DNA from 2 places in the Pallidibacillus thermolactis genome. Region 1 is predicted to be linked to the other one. Evidence: a T-box and tRNA genes for the amino acid it is inferred to sense, from the RefSeq annotation. Region 1 holds a T-box; the other holds one or more tRNA genes.
The links. The T-box of region 1 lies ahead of trpS (tryptophan--tRNA ligase). A T-box ahead of a tRNA ligase gene usually reads a tRNA of that ligase, here a tRNA-Trp.

Region 1 (21,540 bases):
ATGTTAAACTTGTATTAAAATAATGTTTATTGATAGAACTTATGGAGGAAGCAATGATTATAATCGATAAAAAAACGGTAGCCAATATTCCACTTTTAGAAGTTGTAAAACAAGAATTTATTCAGGAAAAATGCGCAACTGTATTTTTTCTCCACGGTTTCAGCAGTATAAAAGAAAACAATTTACACTATGCCTATTTATTAGCAGAGAAAAATATTCGCGTCGTTTTACCTGACGCGATGTTTCATGGTGATCGAAGTGAGTCACTTTCGATTGAAAAATTAGCGTTCCATTTTTGGAATATCATCCTTAAAAATATCGAAGAATTAGATCAATTAAAAAAGGCTTATATTGCACATGGTTGGACAGCTGAGAATAAAATTGGAGTTGTAGGTACATCGATGGGGGCTATCACAACATTAGGAGCATTAACCCAATATGACTGGATTAAATGTGCCGTTAGTTTAATGGGCAATCCTTGTTATGATCAGTTTGCCCGTTATTTAGTCGAAAAGGTAAAGGAGCAAGGGATTACATTACCTTTAACAGAATCACAATTGGAGGAAGAATATAAGAAAGTAAGTCGCTTTGATTTAAGCAAACAGCCTGAGAAATTAAAAGAAAGACCATTATTATTCTGGCACGGGAAAAAGGATCCAGTGGTTCCATATCATTATGCATACGATTTTTATCAAAATATGAAGGAATTGTATTCTGGTCATGAAGAAGACTTACAATTCATTTTGGATGAACACGGAGAGCATAAAGTTTCTCGTGAAGGAGTGCTTGCCACTGTTCGGTGGTTTGACAAATATATACATTAATTTTAAGTAACAAGATTTTATTTTTTTCGCTTGTTTGATATGATAAAGATAGTATGGAAAGGAGTTGAACGCAATGGATGAAGCGTTGAAAGAAAATTTGTTAGGTGCACTTGAACAAGTGATTGACCCTGAATTAGGTATAGATATTGTAAACTTAGGTTTAGTTTATGATGTAGATTTAAAAGATGATGGGACCGCTGTTATAACGATGACTTTGACTACGATGGGTTGCCCTTTAGGTCATATTATTTCAGATCAAGTGAAAATGGCGCTTTCAGATATTCCGGAAGTAAAGGATACGGAAGTAAACATTGTGTGGAATCCTCCATGGACAAAGGATCGGATGAGCCGTTACGCTAAAATTGCCCTAGGAATTCCAGATTAATGTTAGACCAAAGACGTCGAGTATTTTCTCGACGTCTTTTTTCGCTAAAAATTGCCTATTTCTCCATTCATGTTTCTTTCGATTTCGCAAAAGATAAAGATAGAAACATGGAAAGGAGGATTTTTATGGGTGAGATGAGACAATTCCGTCCAGGATATAAAGCACCAAATGATGGTATTTATATAGAAGTCGGAGAACAAGGTGATTCTGTTATGAATCCGAAGCAAGTAAGATTAGCAAAAGGAGATCCTTTTCCCGAAACGTCTAACCATAATCGGAAATGGGTTAAGAAAAGTGGTCAATAATTAGAATCGGTTTTAATTGGTTCATTTTTATCATGAAAAAAAAGAGCACTCCTTCTGGTATAGCACCCACTTTTAGAGGTGCCACCATGTTAGGAGGCTCTTTTTTTAGGCTTCTTGTTCTGTTTGATCTTCGGGTGTAATGGCTGCAATTAGATAAGCGAGGACAGCGATCCCTACACCTAAAATTGATGCATCAACAAAATTATATGTTGCACCGAGAATGGAACCGCCGACATAAGTGATCATATGACCAAATAAAAATAACCAAAACAGTGTTGCGATAAATCTCATGATTCCACCTTCTTTTATTCTCTTATGTAGCGTATATATAAAAATAATAACATAAATTTGATTTGAAAACGAGTATTTTTGTAATGGGTTTCAAATAAGGTTCAATGCCTTTAAATGAATTAGCAAATCATATAGAAGTTGAATACAGTATAAAAGAGTCATTAATCTATGGAACATATGCAAAAGCATATTATCATGGTAAAAATAGAGGGGTTAAGAATGAATTACCGAATCTTCACTTTAAATAATGAATTATGTATCATCCACTATCCATATAAACCAAATGGGTTTGGTGTATTAATAATTGGAGGTAAAGAGCAGTATGTCGAACAAAATAAAAGCAATTGGTTAGATAACTACAACCGACGTAATATTTTAGAGGCATTGATGGCTGAGGGATATACTGTCTTTTATAGTAACTTTGGTAAAGAACATATGGGAAATGAACGGTCAATTGAACAAGTGAAAGATCTTTATGAATATGTAAAAAGAACAGAAATTTTAAATGAGAAAATTCATATTATTGCCGAAGGAACAGGAGCTTTGATTGCGTCCAATCTCCTTGAAAATAAAGCAGGAATGATTCGGTCCATTGTTTTTATTAACCCTATATTTTCATTAAATTGGTTACTTGATTTATTGAAAAATCAACCGTTTATGTATAAAAGAGCGTTAAAAGTAATTGCAGATGCTTATTCTATACATGAAGATCAATGTGAGAAACTAATCAAAAAGAAAGATGGAAAAGTTATTTTACACAAATTACCGTATATTATTATTCATATACTTGAACATGGCATACAAGATAATGAATGGATTCAATTATATAAAAGACATTTTAAAAATGACATCGGCAATATTCAAGTGCTTTTACCTGAAAAGCGTTCACGAATACTTTACTATGCCAAACAATTATTTAAAGAAGCTGAAATCGTGTTATAACTTGTTTATTCAAAAAACATAAAAATTTGAGGTGGGGGAATGGATCATTATTATATTTTGGGAGCGGATGGATTTTTAGGTTTTGAAGTATGTCTACAGCTATTAAATGAAGGTTATAAAGTGACTCATATCCCTCTTAATGAAAGACCTTTTCCTGAAGAAAAACTACTATATATCGGCAGAAACAGTAATTTTCAAATAATTGAAGGGAAAATTGAACAATGTCTTCCGGAGTACAAACATCTCATTATCCCATTTTATGATTGGTCAACATTTTACTCAAGTGAAGAGACTTATGAGAAAAGAGTCCTTCAAATTGTTCAATCGCTTAATCCTTTTAAACAAATTACTTGTTTACTACACGAGACAATTAATTTTAAGTCAATTTTTGAAAACCTAGGCGCAAAGAACGTTGTTAAAGTGTACTATCCGTACTTATATGGGACGAATATACCGAAAGATTCCTTGTTTTATCAAGGACTAACGAAAGAAAATATCGAAAGCAATTTAAATATATTAAATGTGATTGATGCAGCAAGTGAAACAATAAAAATTTTAACAACTGCAAAAGAGGGAACGTTTGTTTTGAAAAATAAAAATAAGAAAAGATGGCAAGAATGTTTGCATTCATTTATAGATGTTAAATCACATACTGAAAGTTCTCCTAATATAGATATTGGAAAGGAGTACAATATAATAGAGATTGAAGAAAATAAAGAACATGCATCTTTTCCAAAAAGCATGAAAAAGTTCATCGAAAATGATCTTCAAAAAGCTTAGTCTCACTGTTTGGTGGGACTTTTTTTATATTTTGTCTATTTTTATCGTTTTCTATAAAAAACAATAAAAAGGATTGAATAAAGTAGAATTTTACGCTAATATTAGTACCAAGTCATAATATTTGCTAATAAAGTCAATGGTTAGAAGGTATAGATTAAATAGTTCATGATATGGAGAGTGAATGAAATGAATGCTGGAATCCTAGGAATTGGTCGTTATGTACCGGAAAATGTGGTAACCAACTTTGATTTGGAAAAACGAATGGATACATCGGACGAATGGATTCGGACTCGGACTGGAATTCAAGAAAGAAGAATTGCAAGTGACGATATTGGTACTTCAGATATGGGATATTTTGCAGCGATTAAAGCGTTGGAAGATGCTGAGATAAGTGCACAAGATATTGATTTAATCTTAGTGGCAACCGTAACACCAGATCATTCATTTCCCTCTGTTGCTTGTATGGTTCAGGACAAATTAGGTGCAAAAAACGCAGCTGCTATGGATGTAAGTGCTGCTTGTGCAGGTTTTATGTACGGTATGATTACTGCGAAGCAATTTATTGAGTCAGGCGCTTATAAACATGTGCTCGTAATTGGTACAGAAAAACTATCGAAAATTACGGACTGGAATGATCGGAGTACTGCTGTTCTTTTTGGTGATGGGGCAGGAGCAGTAGTCATGGGACCAGTTTCAGAAGGAAGAGGCATTCTATCCTTTGAATTAGGAGCTGATGGATCTGGTGGAAAACATTTATATCAAGAAGAATACATCGTCATGAACGGTCGCGAAGTATTTAAATTTGCTGTTCGTCAGATGGGTGAATCTGCCCTTAATGTTATTGAAAAAGCAGGTTTAACAAAAGAAGATGTGGATTTCTTAGTACCGCATCAAGCCAATATCAGAATTATGGAGGCTTCAAGACAAAGACTTGAATTGCCAGTAGAAAAAATGTCAAGTACGATTGCGAAATACGGAAATACATCCTCCGCATCGATTCCGATTTCATTAGTGGAAGAGATTGAAGCAGGAAAAATACAAGATGATGATATTATCGTAATGGTCGGTTTTGGTGGCGGCCTAACATGGGGTGCCATTTGTTTGAAATGGGGGAAATAAAATTCCCGGTACAGTAGATGATTATCTATGTTTGTCTTTTTATAAATGGTAATATAGAAAACGATTAATATGAATAATAAAGGAGTTGTCCATTATGGAAAAGCGCAGGGTTGTGATTACCGGTATTGGTGCGGTTTCCCCTTTAGGTAATGATGCCTATACATCATGGGAAAATGCCGTAGCAGGAAAAAATGGTATTGGTCCGTTAACACGTGTGAATGCAGATGATTTTCCGGCAAAAGTGGCAGCGGAAGTAAAAGATTTTGATCCAACAAATTTTATTGATAAAAAAGATGTACGGAAAATGGATCGTTTTACTCATTATGCTGTTGCATCGGCTTTAATGGCAGTTCAAGATTCGAATTTAACGATCGATGATAGCAATGCGGACCGAGTTGGTGTTTGGATTGGTTCTGGTATTGGTGGTATGGAAACCTTTGAGAAACAATTTGAGTCGTTCTTAAATAGAGGATATCGTCGAGTAAGTCCATTTTTCGTACCGATGATGATCCCGGATATGGCTGCTGGACAAGTTTCCATTTTCCTAGGAGCTAAAGGGTTTAATTCATGTACAGTTACAGCTTGTGCAACAGGAACGAACTCGATAGGTGATGCTTTTAAAGTCATTCAACGGGGCGATGCGGATGTGATGATTAGTGGAGGTACAGAAGCTCCGATTACGCGCATGTCCATTGCTGGTTTCTGTGCAAATACTGCCCTTTCCAAAAATCCAGACCCAGAAACAGCCAGCCGTCCATTTGATAAAGAACGGGATGGTTTTGTTATTGGTGAGGGTGCAGGTATTGTCGTTTTAGAAGAGCTAGAACACGCGTTAAAACGTGGTGCTAAAATCTATGCCGAAGTTGTAGGTTATGGTGCAACAGGTGATGCTTATCATATTACAGCTCCAGCTCCTGAAGGAGAAGGCGGTGCGCGCGCAATGAAAATGGCCATTGATGATGCAGGAATTACACCGGACAAAATAGGTTATATTAATGCCCACGGTACAAGTACGGACTATAATGATAAATTTGAAACAGCTGCAATTAAGAAAGTGTTTGGAGATCATGCTTATCAATTAGCTGTAAGTTCGACGAAGTCTATGACAGGTCATTTATTAGGGGCAGCAGGTGCTGTGGAAGCCATATTTACTGCCATGGCACTGAAGGAAGGAATTTTACCACCGACAATGAACTTAAAAAATCCAGATCCGGACTGTGACTTGGACTATGTACCAAATGAGGCAAGAAAAGTAAACATCACATATGCAATGAGCAATTCCCTTGGATTTGGTGGTCATAACGCTACATTGGTACTGAAAAAATATGAATAATAACGTATCGAATATAAGAGTCAGGTATTGATTACCTGGCTTTTTTGTATCTAAAAAATCAGTTTCGCTCGTTACTACGGATAAAAAGGGTGGAACCACGGATAAAAAGGGTGGAACCACGGATAAAAAGGGTGGACTACGGATAAAAAAGGTGGAACTACGGATAAAAAGTGTTGGACTACGGATAAAAAGTGTTGGACTACGGATAAAAAAGGTTGAACTACGGATAAAAAGTGTGGAACTACGGATAAAAAGTGTTGGACTACGGATAAAAAGAGATTCCCTAAGGATAAATCGAGTTTCACTCAGGAAAAAACAGTATTTGCCAAATGCCTTAAATTAGGTAAATAAGATGGACCATCTCAAATTTTTTAAATATAAATAAGTATATGAGATTGCTTACTTCAAGTTATAAGGGGGAATTGACTTGGGATTATTCGGACTGATTTATGGTTAGAGGAAGCACTTGAAAATCCTAGGCAGATTCTTAATGAGCTAAGTGGCTATTTTGAAGGTTTACCTGAACAACAAATTGCAACATTCCTATCTAATAAAGGCTATCATCCATTACGTACAGATCGATTGACGATTGAATTTTTAAAGAATCATCATGTATGGGATAAAACGAAGCAATTGTTGCAAAAGTATAAAAAGGAATGGTCGGGCTCTGATGTTCCAATCTTTATCTTTCCTATTCCATCATCCATGTTTCGTCAGGGGGACAAAAACGGGTATTCCTTTGAAGATAAAATGTTTTTATTTTTACCTGCCAATATATCTGATGAAGAGTTAGAAGCGTTATTCGTTCATGAATATCACCATATTTGTCGATTAAAAAAGACAGGCAAACGTGTATTAGAACATACATTGCTCGATTCAATTATCATGGAGGGATTAGCAGAACATGCCGTGCTTGACTATTGTGGTAAACAATACTTATTAAGATGGAATAGTCTATATAGTACAGAAGCATTGGAAAAAATTTGGATAATGGAATATAAGCCGAACTTAAATGTGAAATATGGTGAAAGGCTCCATGGACAGTTGTTGTATGGCCGCCCGTTTTCGCGTCCGTTATTAGGATATACGATGGGATTTTATCTTGTAGATCGGTATCGTAAAAATAATGAAAACTTTTCAATTCCAAGTTCAATCTCTGTCCCTTCAGAGCAATTTATAATTTAGTAAGCATGTTAAATTTTATCCATTTAATCTGTAGAATTCTTGTTAAACAGGAATAAATTGACACACTTCGGACAATACTGTACTCAAATAGGTTATTAAGTGAGGGGTTTGAAATGATGTATTTACATGATGTCTGGGTGAATTGGTTTGAAGGGGAAGAGAATGGTTATAGTGTTTGTCATTTCCATGAATGGAAAAAAGATGATCCGATTGAATTATTAGATCAAGTACCTGTATTAAAAGTAACAAATGAATTATATCATTATATCGAAAATGACCTCGCAGATTTACCGGAAAGTTTATTAAACGACGTCTATCAAAAAGCCTATTTACGAAAAAATCACGAACGGATTCAATTGGACTATTGTTTCATCGTAACAGATGGTCTTGGTATTTTGGCAGTTGATACGCTTGGTTACCAAATACCAATGCGGAAAAGTCGAATCATACCTCGCCAAGAACAACTTGTCTATGAAATGGTAGCTGAAGAAAAACCGATGGACTATTCCTTTACAAACAAATCGAAAAAAGAATACCATATTTTATCACCAGAACCACGGTTAATGTTAGGATTAACTCGTAAAGAACGTCATATGAAACAGTTATTATTTATGGCTCTTGATCATTTATATACATCAAAAAATACAGCACAAGTCCGGTATTGGTATACTGAATGGGCTCCTGAAAAATACTCAGATATTCGTACAAAATCCTTTGAAGAAGTATGGAATCAATTATATGAAGAAGTAAAACATGGTTGGACAGAAAAACATGAAAACTTATGTGAAGGTTTAATAAAAGGGGAGCCATTTTTTGAAAAACTTTGGGAAATGCAAAATGGATCAAAAGTAAATTAAGTTTTCAATGAGATTGGGAATGTATGAGACCATACATTCCTTGTTTTTATTGAAAGGGTTTGAAAAGATACTAAAACTAAGAAACACCCAAAAACATGATGTGTTCTTGGGCTTGTGTAATAAGACTTATCTATTTTTATAAACACTTTTCATTTCCGAATTGATAGATGACAAAAACTCATTTGCTTTTTCTTTTGGTGCTTTCGTCATTAAGCTTACAATAATAAATATTATTGTCGATAATGTGATTGCCCAAATACCGGATGCAATGCCAAAAGGTTTATTTCCTGATAATTCAATGTAAATGACTAAAAGTCCTGTTACTATGACGCTAGCATTCACTCCTGCTGCGGTTCCACGCTTCCAAAAAAATGTTCCGAATAGGGCGGGTACTGTTACAAGTAAACCAGCCGAAGATGCAACAGATAATACAGCTATTAAGTTCATTTCCATTTGTGCAAATAAATAGGCGAGTACAGCAATGACAGGAATAACAATTTTACCAACAAGTAATTGTAACTTATCATTGGAACCTTTTGAAACATTACCGAACACATCCCGAGCAAAAACCGAGGATAGTGTGAGCAATATGGAATCAATTGTTGAAATAGCTGCTGCCATAATACCAATCATTACTATTAATGCTAACACTGGTGGTACTAAATCAGATGCAAGTAGTGTTGGGGTTGCTAAGTCTGCTGTTTCTAATCCTGGAAAAGCAATGGCAGAAGAGAAACCCCAAATGACGGCAACAAGTGTATAAATAAATCCAAAAAACATAAAGCCCATAATCATTTTACGTAGGCCACCTAAAGAATTTGGCATAAACATTCTTTGGCTCACTTGTGGGTTAGAAATACTAAAGAAAAACCATGGAATCGTTAGTCCTAAAAACGTCCAGATATTAAAATAACCATTACCTGGTACAGTTAATAAATCTGGCATTTCGCTTTCCAGTGTACCAAAAAAGCCTGCAAAACCACCTAAACGGTAAATAATAATTAAAACAACAGTTGTGGCAGTAATAATCATAAATAAAGCTTGTAACGAATCAGTCCAGGCTACAGAACGAATACCTGCAACATAAGAGAATATGATTGCTAAAATTGTCGCAATTAAAACACCGGTTGTATATGTAATACCGCCATCTGTCATTCCGACTAATAAGTAGCCAATACCCGATAATTGAACAGCACTATATGGTATTAAAAATATACAGCTTGCGAATGCAATAATGACTGAAACAGATTTACTTTGATAACGATCACCGAGCATTTCATAGGGCGTAACATAGCCGTATTTTTTACCGGCAAACCAAAATCTTGGCCCAAAAAAGGCAACTAGTGATACACCCATTAAGTAAATCAATTCAAAACCTAAAGCACCTACACCGCCGGCATATGTTAAACCTGCTAATCCAACTAACATAAAGGCACTATAAGTTGTTGCGCTATAACTAAGGGCAGAAACAAAACCCCCTAATTTTCGATCGCCAAGGAAATAACTTTCCATTGTGGTTTGTTTGCCACTTCGAGATAAAAATGCCACGACTATTGCAATAATGATATAAATTGCAATTCCTAACCAAACCATCTGCATACTCATTTTTATTTACCCCAATCTTTCGTAAAATAATAGTTCGAGACAATCACAACAATCGTCATAAGAATCCAAAACAAGAAGCTACCATTCCAAGTTGCTAAATTGGTTAGTAGTGTAAATGGAACAAAAAATGATAGTAAAATGACAAATAAAATAATGAGTGCCCATTTTAATTCAAAATTCACCTTGACAACCTCCTTATGTTACATAATGAACTTAACAAGCCTTCATGAATAAGTAAGATTTTACATATGACAAGACAGATGCAAATACATAATAACAAAACTTGTCGATTTTGGCTATAAATATTTATTGAGTGAACGGAGATAAAAAGTTTCATTACATAATCTTTGAAAAAATGGTGAATCCTATGCACGGAGGTGTCATCATTGGAGGAAAATAAAAAAATGAGTAGACAGTTAAATAAAGACTTTAGTGATAAGCAGGCTATAAAAAATCAACTCTCCCATCAGTTTGACCATGAATTTGCCAACGAACCATTATCAACTGAGGAACGATTAAACAATAAAAAAACGAAAAAGCGACAATGATCGCATTGTTTTTTGACCAGTAAAGATCAAAAACGCATGGATATGACATCCATGCGTTTCAATGTTTTATAGATTAGTGTCTGCCTAATCCCATTGCTTTTTCCATCTTCTTGATTGTTTGACTTGCTACTTCATTTGCTTTTTCAGCACCTCGATCTAATATCGCATCTAATTCTGGTGAGTCCATAAGTTCATCGTAACGATCTTGAATTGGTTTTAATTCATTGATGACAATTTCAGCTAAATCTCCTTTAAAGGCACCATAACCTTTTCCTTCATATTCTTTTTCAATGGTCTCTACAGACTTTCCGCTGAAAATGGAGTAGATCGATAATAAGTTCGAGATACCAGGTTTATTTTCTTTATCGTATTTGACAACCCCTTCTGAATCTGTAACAGCACTTTTAATTTTCTTTTCGATTTGTTTCGGTTCATCAAGTAATGAGATGAATGCTTTTTTATTGGCATCAGATTTACTCATTTTTTTCGTAGGATCTTGTAAAGACATGATCCGCGCCCCAACTTTAGGGAGTTGAATATCAGGAATGGTAAAGATGTTTGCATATTTTTTGTTAAATCGTTCTGCTAAATCACGGGTTAACTCCAGATGTTGTTTTTGATCTTCTCCTACGGGAACAAGATCCGCATTATATAATAATATATCTCCAGCCATTAATGGTGGATAGGTTAGAAGTCCAGCAGAGACCGCTTCTTTTCCAGCTGACTTGTCTTTAAATTGGGTCATTCTTTCTAATTCCCCGATATAACTTATACATTGTAATATCCATCCAGCTTGGGCATGGGCTGGCACTTCTGATTGGATAAATAAGGTAGCTTTATTTGGATCGATGCCCACTGCTAAATAAAGTGCAGCTAGACTACGAATGTTTTGTTTAAGCTCCTTTGGATCCTGTGGAACGGTAATCGCATGTTGGTCAACGATACAAAAATAACAGTTATAGTCATGTTGTAATTCGACAAATTGTTTTAAAGCTCCGATATAGTTTCCGATAGTCAACGTTCCACTCGGTTGTACTCCTGAGAAGATTGTTTTCATTTTTTATTCCTCCTACTTTATTCTTTCAAAATATAAAAAACCATTCATCCTCTCATAGGGACGAATGGTTAAAAATCCGCGGTACCACCCTAGTTACCGAAAAACGGTCACTTTCATCCTTGTAACGTAAGGAAAACGCAAAGGCCTACTGAGACATTAAATGTCGGTTCGGTTTTGACTCGAAAGCCCATTCCATTCATATTACAGTTTGTTTCCACCAACCACAAACTCTCTAGATTGTAATAATGAATGTACTTTTCTTTCTCATCGCTTTTACGCATATTTTTATTTCAATATAATAAAAGCTTTATAAAGTCAATCCATTAACTTTATCGTTATTATAATCAATGAAAAAAGAAAAATCAACACTGGTAGATTGGTGATTATCGTTTATTTATATTCTAAATGATAATGGCACTTACTTAGAAATAGAGAAGGACATTATTTTTCAAAAATTCATAAATTAATCTCCGATAAATTCATACTCGATTAACACAGAAGGTAAGCGTTTTAATTGAGAAATTATTTTTTAAAAAAATAAAAAAATAATTTTAAAATATATACCAAAAGCGTAGAAAATGCTGTATAATAATTACTAAGACAAATTTCTAATTTATATTAATTTTAATTTAGGAATCCGAAGTAGCAATTTACTTACTTTTACATATTCCTTAAAGGAGTGGATGGTAATGGTCACACTATACACAGCACCTAGTTGTACTTCCTGTCGAAAAGCAAGAGCATGGTTAGAAAAAAATAATATCCCTTTTAAAGAACGAAATATTTTTTCAGAACCTTTAACCATTAAGGAAATCAAAGAAATCTTTCGTATGACTGAAGATGGTACGGACGAAATTATCTCAACCCGGTCAAAAACATTTCAAAACCTCAAAGTGAATTTGGAATCGCTCCCACTACAAGAACTATATCAATTGATACGAGAAAACCCTGGCCTTCTAAGAAGACCTATTATCATCGATGAAAAAAGATTACAAGTTGGCTATAATGAAGATGAAATTAGACGTTTTTTACCAAGAAAAGTACGCACATATCAATTAAAAGAAGCACAAAAGTTAGTCAATTAGTAAGGAAATGCTCGCTACATATAATCCTAGACAATAATGTAAAATCACGATATAATATGCTTTAACTTACCTTCATGCTATCAAAAGGCGTGAAGGTTTTTATCACTCAATGGGATCAGTGAAATCCTATTGACAAGAATTGAACTGCCTTTATAGGTCTTTTACTTAATTTTCAAAGTTTCGGGCTATTTCATTTTCGTTATTTCATATACTGTCATAAAATATAAATATAATCATACAATATGTTTTAATATTTATTTTCAATTGTTGCACAGACGTTGTAACTGTGGAAATTAAAGGGAATTTTCCCTTCAAATAAATGGTTAGAAGGGAGCGTAATCATATGGAGATCGAACGGATAAATGAAAATACAGTAAAGTTTTTTATATCGTACGTTGATGTCGAAGAACGAGGGTTTGATCGGGAAGAGATTTGGTATAATCGTGAAAAAAGTGAACAACTGTTTTGGGAAATGATGGATGAAGTTCATGATGATGAAGATTTTCCTTTCGATGGACCATTATGGATCCAAGTGCAAGCTTTAGAAAAAGGTTTGGAAGTTGTCGTAACGAAGGCCCAAATAACAAAAGACGGAGCACGGTTTGATTTTCCACTTAATGATGAAAAATATAATAATTACAGCTTAAATGAACAGGTGGAAGATTTGCTTCACCATCACTTTTCCTATGACGATCACGACCTCGATCATAATATAGATGAAGAAACATCCATTTCATTTGTCACCTATTTTACTGATTTTGAGGATTTAATTTCGTTATCAACACGCCCTTGGCCAGAAAAATTGCAAACGAAATTGTATTCCTATGAAGGAAAGTATTTCTTATATTTAAATTTCCCATTTGATGCTTTTACGGAAGAAGAGATTGACGATCTTTTAAGTGTTGTGCTTGAATATGGTACAGAGTCGCAACGTACTATCCACTTCTTACAAGAATACGGAAAAGAAGTAATTGCAGAAGATGTATTCACTACAGTAAACAAATATTTTAAGTAAAATTACTTTATTGATCCGTTTTCTCTTGTAAACGACCGATTTCCTTTTCGAAATCGGTTTTTTATGTGCTTGAAAATGGATTTTTTGCAGTTTGACAGAAATTCCCCTTTGTTCCATAATCTTTTTAACAAAATGAGGGGGGATTTTATGTTTATCGCTAAGTTAAAATCTGGAAAAATTATTTCAATTTTACATTCTTCTGAAGAAGTGATCGATGAATTAAAAAAGAAAGGCCCGTTTTATTGCCCGTCTTGTAAACAAGAACTGATACTAAAAAGGGGAAAATTGAAAATGGCCCATTTTGCCCATAAAACGACTTGTATAATTAAACCGGAGGGAGAGACAGAAAGTCATTTGTTAGGTAAGAAAAAATTATTTCATTGGTTGCAAAGGCAAGGATTTCATCCTCGGTTAGAAGCATATATATCTGAGTTTAAGCAAAGACCAGATCTTTTGTTCAAATGGAAAGAAAGACAAGCTGTTATTGAATTTCAATGTTCAGTTATTCCAAGTGAAGAAATTTTAAAAAGAACTTCTACCTATCTTAAACATCATTTTTATCCAATTTGGATTATTCATGATTCACTTTTGCGTAAATCTTCATTTACGATACATCTTAATCATTTTATCTCCCAACTTATATTTCATAAGAAAAATAAAGCTGCAATTATTTCCTTTCACCCACAGAACGAAGAATTTATCGTTTATCAATCGATAATTCCATTTTCGACCAATCGAGCATTAACCATTGCAAATAAATATTCCTTTAATGAAACATTCGATACTATTTTTGAGATCAAACCGAGGCGTGTGAACTTTTTGCCGTATTGGATAACGGTCTCGGAGAGCTGGCTAATACAGCGATCCATATTACCTGGAGCCCGAAAAAATCGTTTTTTGCAATTTTTATATCAACGAAATCTTCACCCAATAAATCTTCCGTGGGAAATAGGAATCCCGCTACCTCAAATGCATCTTGTTGAAACCCCTCCTTTTGAATGGCAATTTTATATTTGGTACTTTTTTCTATATACGAAAAACATTGGAACGGTAATCCAAAAAGACGAATTATCGCGATGTATGTTTCATAAATTAAATCAGTACGTTCGTTTCCGACCTTATCCTTTCATAACGGCAAGAGAAAAGTTTCAGCCGTTCGAAAACTATGTTTCCTTTTTAACAACTTTAGGGTTTTTCAAGGTTATGGGGGATAAACTAATAGTGAAACAAAAGCCAAAATTGTTATCAAATGGGAATATCGATCGTAAGAGAAGAAAGCAAGCTTATTATTTTAAAAATAAAGAAAGAATCTTACGGTTTTTTTATTTGACGGATTGATGTTCAAAGGTTAATTTAAGAATTAACCATATATTTCCTTATTTAGTTGAATTCACCATATATTACGAGTGAACCTAATAAGGAAAAATAAGAGTAGTGGAGGGATAATAATGGCAGAAGAAAAAAAGGTAAAAAAGTTACCGGCAAGAAATGAAATCCCAGTGGAATTTACATGGGATTTAGAGAAAATTTTTGCAACGGATGATGATTGGAAACAAGAGTTTGAAGATATTCAAGCATTACTTCCGAAAGCGGATCGTTTCCAAGGAAGATTAGGAGAAAGTGCAGATACATTATATGAAGCGTTGAAGTTTCAAGATGAAGTGATGCTCCGTCTTGGTAAACTTTATACATATGCCCATATGCGCTATGACCAAGACACAACCAATTCTTTTTACCAAGGATTGAATGACAAAGCAAGAAATTTGTATACACAAGCAGCAAGCGCCTTTAGTTATGTTGTTCCAGAGTTACTGTCTATCGATGAAGATAAAATAAAATCATTTATCGAACAAAAGGAAGAATTGAAGCTATATGAATTTGCTCTTGAACAAATCAATATTCAACGGCCACATGTTTTATCAAAAGAAATTGAGGCCATTTTAGCACAAGCATCCGAAGTGACAAGTGCGGCTAGTAATACGTTTGGTATGTTAAATAATGCGGATTTAGAGTTTCCAACTATAAAAGATGAAAATGGGGAAGAAGTGCAAGTTACCCATGGACGCTATATTAATTTTTTAGAAAGCTCGGATCGACGCGTGCGAAAAGATGCCTTCAAAGCGGTATATGATACGTACGGTCAATTCCGAAACACCTTTGCAAGTACGTTAAGTGCCCAAGTTAAAAAGGATAATTTTTATGCGAAAGTTCGCAATTACAAATCTGCACGGGAAGCAGCATTATCTACCAATCATATTCCGGAATCGGTTTACGATAATTTAGTGGAAACCGTTAATAAAAACTTACCTTTATTACACCGATACGTATCGTTACGTAAAAAAGTTCTTGGTCTTGATGAACTCCATATGTATGATTTATATACCCCGCTTGTAAAGGATGTAAAAATGGAAGTGACTTATGAGCAAGCGAAAGATCTTGCTATTAAAGGACTTGCGCCAATGGGTGACGAATATATCTCCATATTGAAGGAAGGATTGGAAAACCGTTGGGTGGATGTTCATGAAAATAAAGGGAAACGTAGTGGTGCTTATTCTTCTGGCGCATACGGTACAAACCCATATATTTTAATGAACTGGCAAGACAATGTAAATAACTTATTTACGTTAGTCCATGAATTTGGTCATTCTATCCACAGCTACTATACTCGGAAACATCAACCATATCCTTATGGAGATTACTCCATTTTTGTGGCGGAAGTGGCATCCACATGTAATGAAAACTTGTTAAGTGAATATTTATTAAATACATTGGACGATGATAAACAACGTTTATATATTTTAAATAATTATTTGGAAACATTCCGTGGTACGGTATTCCGTCAGACAATGTTTGCTGAATTTGAACATGAGATCCATGTTCGTGCTCAAAATGGGGAAGCATTGACAGCAGATTTATTAACAGAAATTTATTATGACTTAAATAAAAAATATTTCGGAAACGATATCATTGTGGATGAAGAAATTGGTTTAGAGTGGGCTCGGATTCCGCATTTCTATTACAATTACTATGTTTACCAATATGCAACAGGATTAAGTGCATCCACAGCGCTAAGTAAACAAATTTTAGAAGAGGGCAAACCGGCCGTTGACCGCTATATTGATGGCTTCTTGAAAGCAGGAAGTTCTGATTACCCAATTGAAGTATTGAAAAAGGCTGGTGTCGATATGACAACTTCAGAACCAATTGAAAATGCTTGTAAAGTGTTTGAAGAAAAATTAACGGAAATGGAAAATTTACTTGCCAAAATTCAATAATAACTAAAAAAGGGGCAGCGATGTGCTGTCCCTTTCATATAAATGTAGACTAAAATTTAGTGCTCTTTTTAAATATGTTTAAGAGCTTTTCACGATAATTTAAATATATTAAAAGTAACATAATGGAGATAAATAAGAGTAGAGCGGTAAACCAGAAGGAATAAATTTTTAGTATTCCAAATAAAAAAAAGAAAAACGACAAAATTATAAAAACAAGCAATGTTAAGATGACAATGAGATCCATACAATCACCGCTTCTCACTCAAGATTGTCTTTTAAATATTCCTATGTTCAAGTAAATGAAAATATGATTGGAACAAAAGTGTTACGAATTTGTGAACTGTTTAATTTGTAACTTGCATTCATCATATGATTTTGTTAATATAATGGTGTGAAGTTATTCACAAGCAAACATATACCCCTTTGTTTGACCGTGAAAATTTCTCCCATCCCCTTTGTTCGTAACAAGAAAATGAGGTTTCAGTAGACCACCCATCTACTGGAACCTCTTTTCTTTTCGCGATCAATTACTCTGTACAATCCGACTACTCTTTATTACAAAAAAAGAATAGGGACCCTCACATATTGATCATAGCTCGGATATTACAGCTTCGAGATGATTGGAAATTTAAGTGTGTAAGAGTATAAATACATTTTATGTATAATTAGCGATGGAAAGAGTGGAGCGCGCTGTGATTCATTTTTCTGACGCTCATGGTTTTTTAGAAAAAATAAATGATATACTTAAATGTTGGAATAACTTAAATAATTGTAAAAATTATAAAATCGTAACGAAGAAAAAATAAAATCTAGGTAAATTTTTTGAGGATTAAAAAAATCAAAAAGTAGAGATTCGGTATTTTACTACTTATTGAAACCGATATGACTTTTGAAACTTTGAAAATATTTTTATTTGTAATGATAATTGGTTTTATGGGTGCACTTGTAAATAGATTGAGTAAAGAAAGTAATATAAAAGTAGAGTGTTAGATTATAAAGTAAGCCCCCTCTAGCCAGCCTTTTGTTGAGTAAGTTAGAACAATTTACATTTTCCCCAGATGATGAGCCATTTATGTAGGATATGAACTCTTAACATTAATACCTCTTTCCTCACTTTTCCTTCTTCATTGTTTATGGCAACCTTGAAATAGGTATGGTATTTAATTTTTGTATGGTTCGAAAAAAACTTACACAAATAAAAAAACCACTTACCAACTTCTCCAAATAACTTTAAACTCCTTGTTGGAACAACGTCTAAATATTAGGAGATGTTAGCAGTGGCACAAATTAATGATATTAGACATGAAGTAAATCATTGATTAACTCAATTTCTGCAATTTGACCGATCAAGTCTTTATCATTTTCGACAATTCATCTTCATATTAACCGATGTATTTCCAAAATGTACCGTAAGAAGTGTGAATCCGTTCGACTTGTTGTTGTAGTAATAATTTTTTCATTTCCGTTTCAACTTGTAAATGTGGAAGGTTGTACGTAAAAGCAATATCTCTTGTTGATACAAATTGATTATATTGAATAAAGGTTAATAATGGCGGTAGTGGATGACTAACAGGTAATTCACCTAAAATTTCGGCCATAACTTCAATATATACTTCATACGTATTGACACCGGATAATTTCAATCCTTCTTCTTCAATTTTATTATTAAAAAATACAATGGTAGGTGTTTCTGTTACAGCCATTTCATTAGTAATTTTTAAATCACATTGAAAAGCATGGGATGTACTCGTAGAATGGATGTCTTTCTTAAACTCATCTACATCTAATGAAGACTCTTTAGCACATTGAATTAATATCTCTAGTTTTGAAATATTTTCATTTTTTAAATAAATATATTCTTGTAACTTTTTTAGAAAGCGGATACCTGCTCGTTTTCCTTGGAGCTCCGCTGCTTTAACTGCAATTGACGCAATATATGGTGATGATAGATTTACTTTAGCTTCAATGTCATTGCAGTTAATATGGGATCGAGTGACCGTTTTTTCATACTTTTTTGGTTGTCTCGAACGGATCAACTTTCGGTTGACATGATTTAAATTTGATATATTGCCGCTTAACACATATGTCAGACTAAAATAATGTCCGTATTGAAACTGTAACTTTTTGATTACAGGTTCTAAGGCAAAACAGTCTGGGCATAGTGGATCAATGAAAAAGTATAATTCTAACGGTTTTTCATTACTGCAAACAAAAGCAAACAAATTCATTTCTGGTTGCTTTTTGTCGATCATTGAGTTTCACCTTTTTCATTTTCATTTTCATCGGGTGTATTAACCATATGATGTGCAGTAATGACGAGTCTCGAAAAAAACTCCTCTCTTTCTGGTCCATGGAAATGAACTTCATCCATCGCTGCACTCATGCAACTTAGCCAAGCATTTGCCCGCTTTGGTGTAATTGGAAAGGGTAAGTGTCGCATGCGAAGCCGTGGATGACCGTGCTCTTCTGTATATAAAGGAGGTCCACCTAAAAATTGTGTTAGAAATTGTTCCTGTTTTCGTGCAATTTCGGTTACATCATCTGGAAAAATTGGTGATAAGTCTGGGTGTAGTTTCACTCGCTTATAAAACGCTTGAATAATATTGTGTAAAGTTTCTTTTCCTATTTTTTCATATTGTGTCATTTTCATTTGTGCCATTACGGTAACTCCTTTATTTTCTATTCAGAACAAGGACATTAGTTTCGTCCAATCAAAAGTTCAACATGTTTGTACGGTAAAAGAGATTGGCAACATGAGCCTTACATTGTGTATATTCATTTCATACCAATGTATGAAATGGAGATTTCATATTGTTAAAAAAGAACTACTTCCGTTTAGATCCCAAATGAAAGGGATGCCTCTTAATTATCTTTGCGTTTATTTTATCAACGGTTTCGAGATAACTCAAATAATATAGCTTACAGGTAAATTTTCCTAGTTGTATTTACTGAAAATTTGTTTCAATCCAATAAAAAACGCTCTGGAGTGTTTAACTCTGAGCGCCAATCAGTTTAAGTGATATAACTATTATACATTTTTATGTAATTCATTCATAATCTTTTCAACATATGTTTGCGTTTCTTTAAAAGGTGGAATGCCACCAAATTTGTTAACATTGCCAGGACCAGCATTGTAAGCTGCAAGGGCAAGTTCAACGGTTCCGAAACGGTCTAGCATTTGGCGTAAATATTTTGTTCCGGCCATAATATTTTCACGGGGGTCATGGATATCTTTTACCCCTAGTCCTCGTGCTGTATCTGGCATTAATTGCATCAATCCGCGAGCACCGGCAGAGCTAACTGCATTCATATTAAAGTTCGATTCATGCTTAATGACGGCTGTTATTAAATTTTGCGGTAGATGATATTTTTCAGCTGCTTCTTCTATAATCGGTCTCAGTTGTTCATCGGCAATTTTAACTGGTATTGTTTTTACGTTGGTTAACGGTCCGGTAGATGGGGCCTTAACATCAGAAGTATGATGACTCGTATTCAAAGTTTGGGTCGAATTGGAGTGCGTTTCCCTGTTATTGCTATTTAAATTTTGTAAAAACACGAAAGAATCAAGCATTGATGAAAAGCTTGTATTGTGATTCGTTGATTTCGAGAAAGGATTCAATTGTTGTAATGTATTAATTTCGATAAGAAGCTTTAGTTGGTTCACGTTCAATTCTTTACACCTCTTTGGACGCACCGTTTTGCAACTCGATTTTTCGATTATAAAATCGTTGGATTTTGTTTAAAGTTTTTCGTTTTGGAATGTGAAGTGCATGAAGTAAATTATTAAAATGTTTTAAACCCGTTTCATAGTTCTCTACTTCATATTCTATCTCATAATCAACGATATTTAAATAATAACTTTTGTCTAATACGAGTACACCATCACAATATTGTAACTCTTTTCGATCAGTTTTTAATGTCCCGAAATAGGTGATCTGTTCAAGAGGAATTTGAAGTTCAGACAGTCTTTCTGCAATTTTACCTTCTGGGAACTGTTTTTGTTCAATCAGCATTTTTCGTTCTTCTTCACGTATCTCTTCATTTGTTTCTAATAGTCCAACCTCCCGTGGTTCTTTTAATGTCAGTTCATAGTTTCCATTTTTTCTACGTATCCGTAATGCACAACCTAACTGTTTTAGTGCGAAATTTTCTGTATCAAAATAATCATTATGTTGGCAGAAAAAGTCATTATCGCTTACAGAGAAATATTTTTGAAGTTTTATAAATTCTTCCTTAGTAAGGATATTTTTAAATTCAATCTCGAGATGTTCTGACAATGTGTATCCTCCCTCATAAACAATTTTATAAAAGATATTTTCTTTACCTAACTTTTTGTTTGTATATGGTAAAATAATAACAAATAAACCGTGGCAAAATGAAGAGGAGAATTAAAAATTAAATTTTATTAGGAATATTAAAGATATCCATTCAATAGATTAGATGTGGAAGTTTTTATAAAGAAAATGTAAAAAAATGATTTTATGTGTAATATAGAATGGAAGAAGTATTGGGGTGATAGGATGGATTGGGAAAAATTTTTAGATCCATATCGACAGGCTGTAGAGGAATTAAAAATTAAATTAAAAGGTTTAAGGAGACAATTTGAAATTAGAGGTACTCATTCTGCCATTGAATTTGTAACAGGCAGGGTAAAGCCAGTTCCAAGTATACTCGATAAATTGAAACAGAAGAATCTTACGCTTGATCAAGTGGAAGATTTATATGATATTGCCGGGGTTCGAATTATGTGTCAATTTGTTGATGATATAAAGCAAGTAGTTCATCTATTAAGAAATCGGAACGACTTTGAAGTTGTAGAAGAGAAAGATTACATATCTAATAAAAAGGAAAGCGGTTATCGTTCCTATCACATGATCATCCGTTATCCAGTGCAAACAATATATGGAAAACAGACGGTTTTAGCTGAAATTCAA
Region 2 (3,302 bases), on a different contig from region 1:
TCGTTCGAGGACTTAACCAATTGACAACAAACTTGGTTTACTTGCCTTGCGTTATCTAGTTTTGAAAGAATGAAAAAAGTACTTGCAAAAAAATAAGAATTATGTATAATAAATAATGTCGCTAACGAATGAATGTTTGTCGACAACTGTCCGGTGGCGATGGCGAGAAGGTCACACCCGTTCCCATCCCGAACACGGAAGTTAAGCTTCTCAGCGCCGATGGTAGTGAAGGGTTCCCCTTTGCGAGAGTAGGACGCTGCCGGGCTAAATAAAATTTAATATCATTCCGCAGTAGCTCAGTGGTAGAGCAATCGGCTGTTAACCGATCGGTCGTAGGTTCGAATCCTACCTGCGGAGCCAATTTGGAGAGTTGTCCGAGCTGGCCGAAGGAGCACGATTGGAAATCGTGTATACGCTAACCGCGTATCAAGGGTTCGAATCCCTTACTCTCCGCCATAAATAACGATGGCCCCTTGGTCAAGTGGTTAAGACACCGCCCTTTCACGGCGGTAACACGGGTTCGAATCCCGTAGGGGTCACCAATTCTTGGAGGATTAGCTCAGCTGGGAGAGCACCTGCCTTACAAGCAGGGGGTCGGCGGTTCGATCCCGTCATCCTCCACCATGAATCATCCAAATGATGATAATAATATTATCGCGGGGTGGAGCAGTCTGGTAGCTCGTCGGGCTCATAACCCGAAGGTCGTAGGTTCAAATCCTACCCCCGCAATATTGGTCCGGTAGTTCAGTTGGTTAGAATGCCTGCCTGTCACGCAGGAGGTCGCGGGTTCGAGTCCCGTCCGGACCGCCATGAGAATTTATAAACGGTTCAGTAGCTCAGTCGGTAGAGCAATGGACTGAAAATCCATGTGTCGGCGGTTCGATTCCGTCCTGAACCACCATTTCCTTTAAAATTTGATTATATCATGTTATAATAAATATATGTAAGTTCCACTCAAATAAAAAACAAATTTAAATTTATCAATTTATAGTGTATTTGCCGGTCTAGCTCAATTGGTAGAGCAACTGACTTGTAATCAGTAGGTTGGGGGTTCAAGTCCTCTGGCCGGCACCATTACTATAGTGGAGGGGTAGCGAAGTGGCTAAACGCGGCGGACTGTAAATCCGCTCCCTCAGGGTTCGGCGGTTCGAATCCGTCCCCCTCCACCATATATAGGGGTATAGTTTAACGGTAGAACAGAGGTCTCCAAAACCTCCGGTGTGGGTTCGATTCCTACTACCCCTGCCATTTTTCATTTATTTAAAAACTTATATGGCGACCGTGGCGAAGTGGTTAACGCATCGGATTGTGGCTCCGACATTCGTGGGTTCGATTCCCATCGGTCGCCCCATTTTCCATTATTGGGCTATAGCCAAGCGGTAAGGCAACGGACTTTGACTCCGTGATGCGTTGGTTCGAATCCAGCTAGCCCAGTATTTTTTGCGGAAGTAGTTCAGTGGTAGAACACCACCTTGCCAAGGTGGGGGTCGCGGGTTCGAATCCCGTCTTCCGCTTATTCAAATTGGCGGCATAGCCAAGTGGTAAGGCAGAGGTCTGCAAAACCTTTATCACCGGTTCGAATCCGGTTGCCGCCTCCATTATTTTTTCTTTTTTGCCGGTGTGGCGGAATTGGCAGACGCGCACGACTCAAAATCGTGTTCCGTAAGGAGTGTCGGTTCGACCCCGACCACCGGTATCTTTAAGTTATAACGAGCTAAATTAAGCAACGATAGAACACTCACAAATGTTGATTTATCAATGTTTGTGAGTGTTTTTTTGTTTTTTGGGAAATGGGAAAGAGGTTGAAAAAGGGTAGGATTTGAATTTGTTTTACACAAGGAAATTTGACATAGTATCTGCAATTTATTCAACTTGAATTATATTTTTATTTTATTTAGTGAGTAGGTGGAAGAAGGATTTTTTTACAACAATAACTAAATTAGTAATGGAAAAAGTAAAGTGGTGTTGACATTGAACAATATTATATCTGTACAAAATTTATCAAAAGTACACCGAATCCCCAAAAGAGAAAAAGGTTTTTTAAATGGAATCAAAGGACTAATAAAAACCAGCTGTAACTGAAAAAGTAGCATTAAAAGATATTCATTTTGAAATTGCTGAAGGAGAAATAGCAGCGTATATAGCTCCAAATGGAGCAGGTAAGTCAACTACAATTAAACGATTGACAGGACTACTACCTTCAGGTGGTCAGGTATCTGTAAAAAATCTTAATCCATTTAAATATAGAAAACAACTTGCTCAGATTACAGGAGTCCTATGGGACAAAGAAGTAATTTGTGGTGGGATTTTCCCTTAAAAGATTCTTATGATATGTTAAGAATAATAATACAAAAGAAAATATGAAGAGTGGTCAAAATATTTAATTGAGACAATAGGGATAGAAGAATTATTATCACAGCATGTTCGATTACTTTCTTTAGGACAAAGGATGAAAGCAGAAATAGTATCTATATTTATACAGAAACCAGAAATAGTATATTTAGATGAGCCTACAATAGGATTGGATGTCGCAACGAAACAGAAAGTAACTGATTTTCTTATGCAAATTAGACAAATTGATTTGCCTTGTTTGTAATTATTTTTTAATATCTGTACATGAATAGCAGTCATTACTGTTTTATTGAAATACGTTTAATAACTTTTGTTTTTTATACTCAACTATATACGTTGAATAAGCTATATAACTAATTGTTACGAAAGGAAGATATGTTATGGAAAATAAGTACAAGGAAAAAAAGAAAATTAATATGATCATTTCTATTATTTTTATATTAATTGGAATCATTACTATAATAAGGCTACTTGGAAAATAGTAATATCAAATGCCAATCCCCTCTATTTCCACAAAAATGTTACTTCAAGACATAACAACGTTTTAATTTAAATCTTTAGTAAGATTATTGGATCCGATAAAAAATGTATACACCTTCATTGACTTCATATTTTTCTATTATTTCGGTAAACTATCATAATTGTGCCAAAAAAGTTACAAGAAAAAATTCATTATTCTATCCAATGTACATACATTTCTTTGGTGGCATCAGCTCATTTATCCACGGCTAAAAATAAGGGAATATATATCTTTAAATGGTTCTTTCTACCTAAATTTCAAAACGGTAAAGAAGTATTGAAAGTTATATCGTTACAATTTCTTGTGAATATTGTGCCAACATTTACCAGTGTAAATTTCATGCTGTCTAGTCTATTATTCTTAAAATTTTTTAAAAAAATAAATTGACATGAACACTGTTATCCTTTACTATTAATTCCAGCATAAATAA

Region 2: it encodes a tRNA-Trp, which carries the amino acid that the T-box ahead of trpS (tryptophan--tRNA ligase) is inferred to sense. The anticodon was not compared.

The regions. Positions count from the first base shown of each region.
Region 1 is NZ_JAOUSE010000031.1:14,974-36,513, reverse strand. It holds gene OEV82_RS10530 (prolyl oligopeptidase family serine peptidase) at 54-824, shown strand; gene OEV82_RS10525 (metal-sulfur cluster assembly factor) at 898-1,209, shown strand; gene OEV82_RS10520 (YjzC family protein) at 1,335-1,514, shown strand; gene OEV82_RS10515 (YjzD family protein) at 1,620-1,805, opposite strand; gene OEV82_RS10510 (hydrolase) at 2,025-2,747, shown strand; gene OEV82_RS10505 (hypothetical protein) at 2,787-3,527, shown strand; gene OEV82_RS10500 (beta-ketoacyl-ACP synthase III) at 3,714-4,646, shown strand; gene fabF (beta-ketoacyl-ACP synthase II) at 4,741-5,979, shown strand; gene OEV82_RS10490 (DUF2268 domain-containing protein) at 6,562-7,164, shown strand; gene OEV82_RS10485 (YjbA family protein) at 7,278-8,021, shown strand; gene OEV82_RS10480 (sodium:solute symporter family protein) at 8,148-9,626, opposite strand; gene OEV82_RS10475 (hypothetical protein) at 9,629-9,808, opposite strand; gene sspO (small acid-soluble spore protein O) at 10,013-10,174, shown strand; gene trpS (tryptophan--tRNA ligase) at 10,248-11,231, opposite strand; T-box leader at 11,285-11,508, opposite strand; gene spxA (transcriptional regulator SpxA) at 11,921-12,316, shown strand; gene mecA (adaptor protein MecA) at 12,660-13,331, shown strand; gene OEV82_RS10450 (competence protein CoiA) at 13,479-14,669, shown strand; gene pepF (oligoendopeptidase F) at 14,780-16,606, shown strand; gene OEV82_RS10440 (ClpXP adapter SpxH family protein) at 17,989-18,858, opposite strand; gene OEV82_RS10435 (globin domain-containing protein) at 18,855-19,265, opposite strand; gene OEV82_RS10430 (lytic transglycosylase domain-containing protein) at 19,635-20,276, opposite strand; gene OEV82_RS10425 (CYTH domain-containing protein) at 20,281-20,883, opposite strand; gene OEV82_RS10420 (GTP pyrophosphokinase) at 21,127-21,540, shown strand, end outside.
Region 2 is NZ_JAOUSE010000076.1:7,827-11,128, reverse strand. It holds rRNA gene rrf (5S ribosomal RNA) at 150-265, shown strand; tRNA gene OEV82_RS15355 (tRNA-Asn) at 286-360, shown strand; tRNA gene OEV82_RS15350 (tRNA-Ser) at 365-456, shown strand; tRNA gene OEV82_RS15345 (tRNA-Glu) at 468-542, shown strand; tRNA gene OEV82_RS15340 (tRNA-Val) at 549-624, shown strand; tRNA gene OEV82_RS15335 (tRNA-Met) at 656-729, shown strand; tRNA gene OEV82_RS15330 (tRNA-Asp) at 734-810, shown strand; tRNA gene OEV82_RS15325 (tRNA-Phe) at 826-901, shown strand; tRNA gene OEV82_RS15320 (tRNA-Thr) at 999-1,074, shown strand; tRNA gene OEV82_RS15315 (tRNA-Tyr) at 1,085-1,169, shown strand; tRNA gene OEV82_RS15310 (tRNA-Trp) at 1,175-1,248, shown strand; tRNA gene OEV82_RS15305 (tRNA-His) at 1,276-1,351, shown strand; tRNA gene OEV82_RS15300 (tRNA-Gln) at 1,363-1,434, shown strand; tRNA gene OEV82_RS15295 (tRNA-Gly) at 1,443-1,514, shown strand; tRNA gene OEV82_RS15290 (tRNA-Cys) at 1,525-1,598, shown strand; tRNA gene OEV82_RS15285 (tRNA-Leu) at 1,615-1,696, shown strand; partial or broken gene OEV82_RS16225 (ATP-binding cassette domain-containing protein) at 2,102-2,596, shown strand.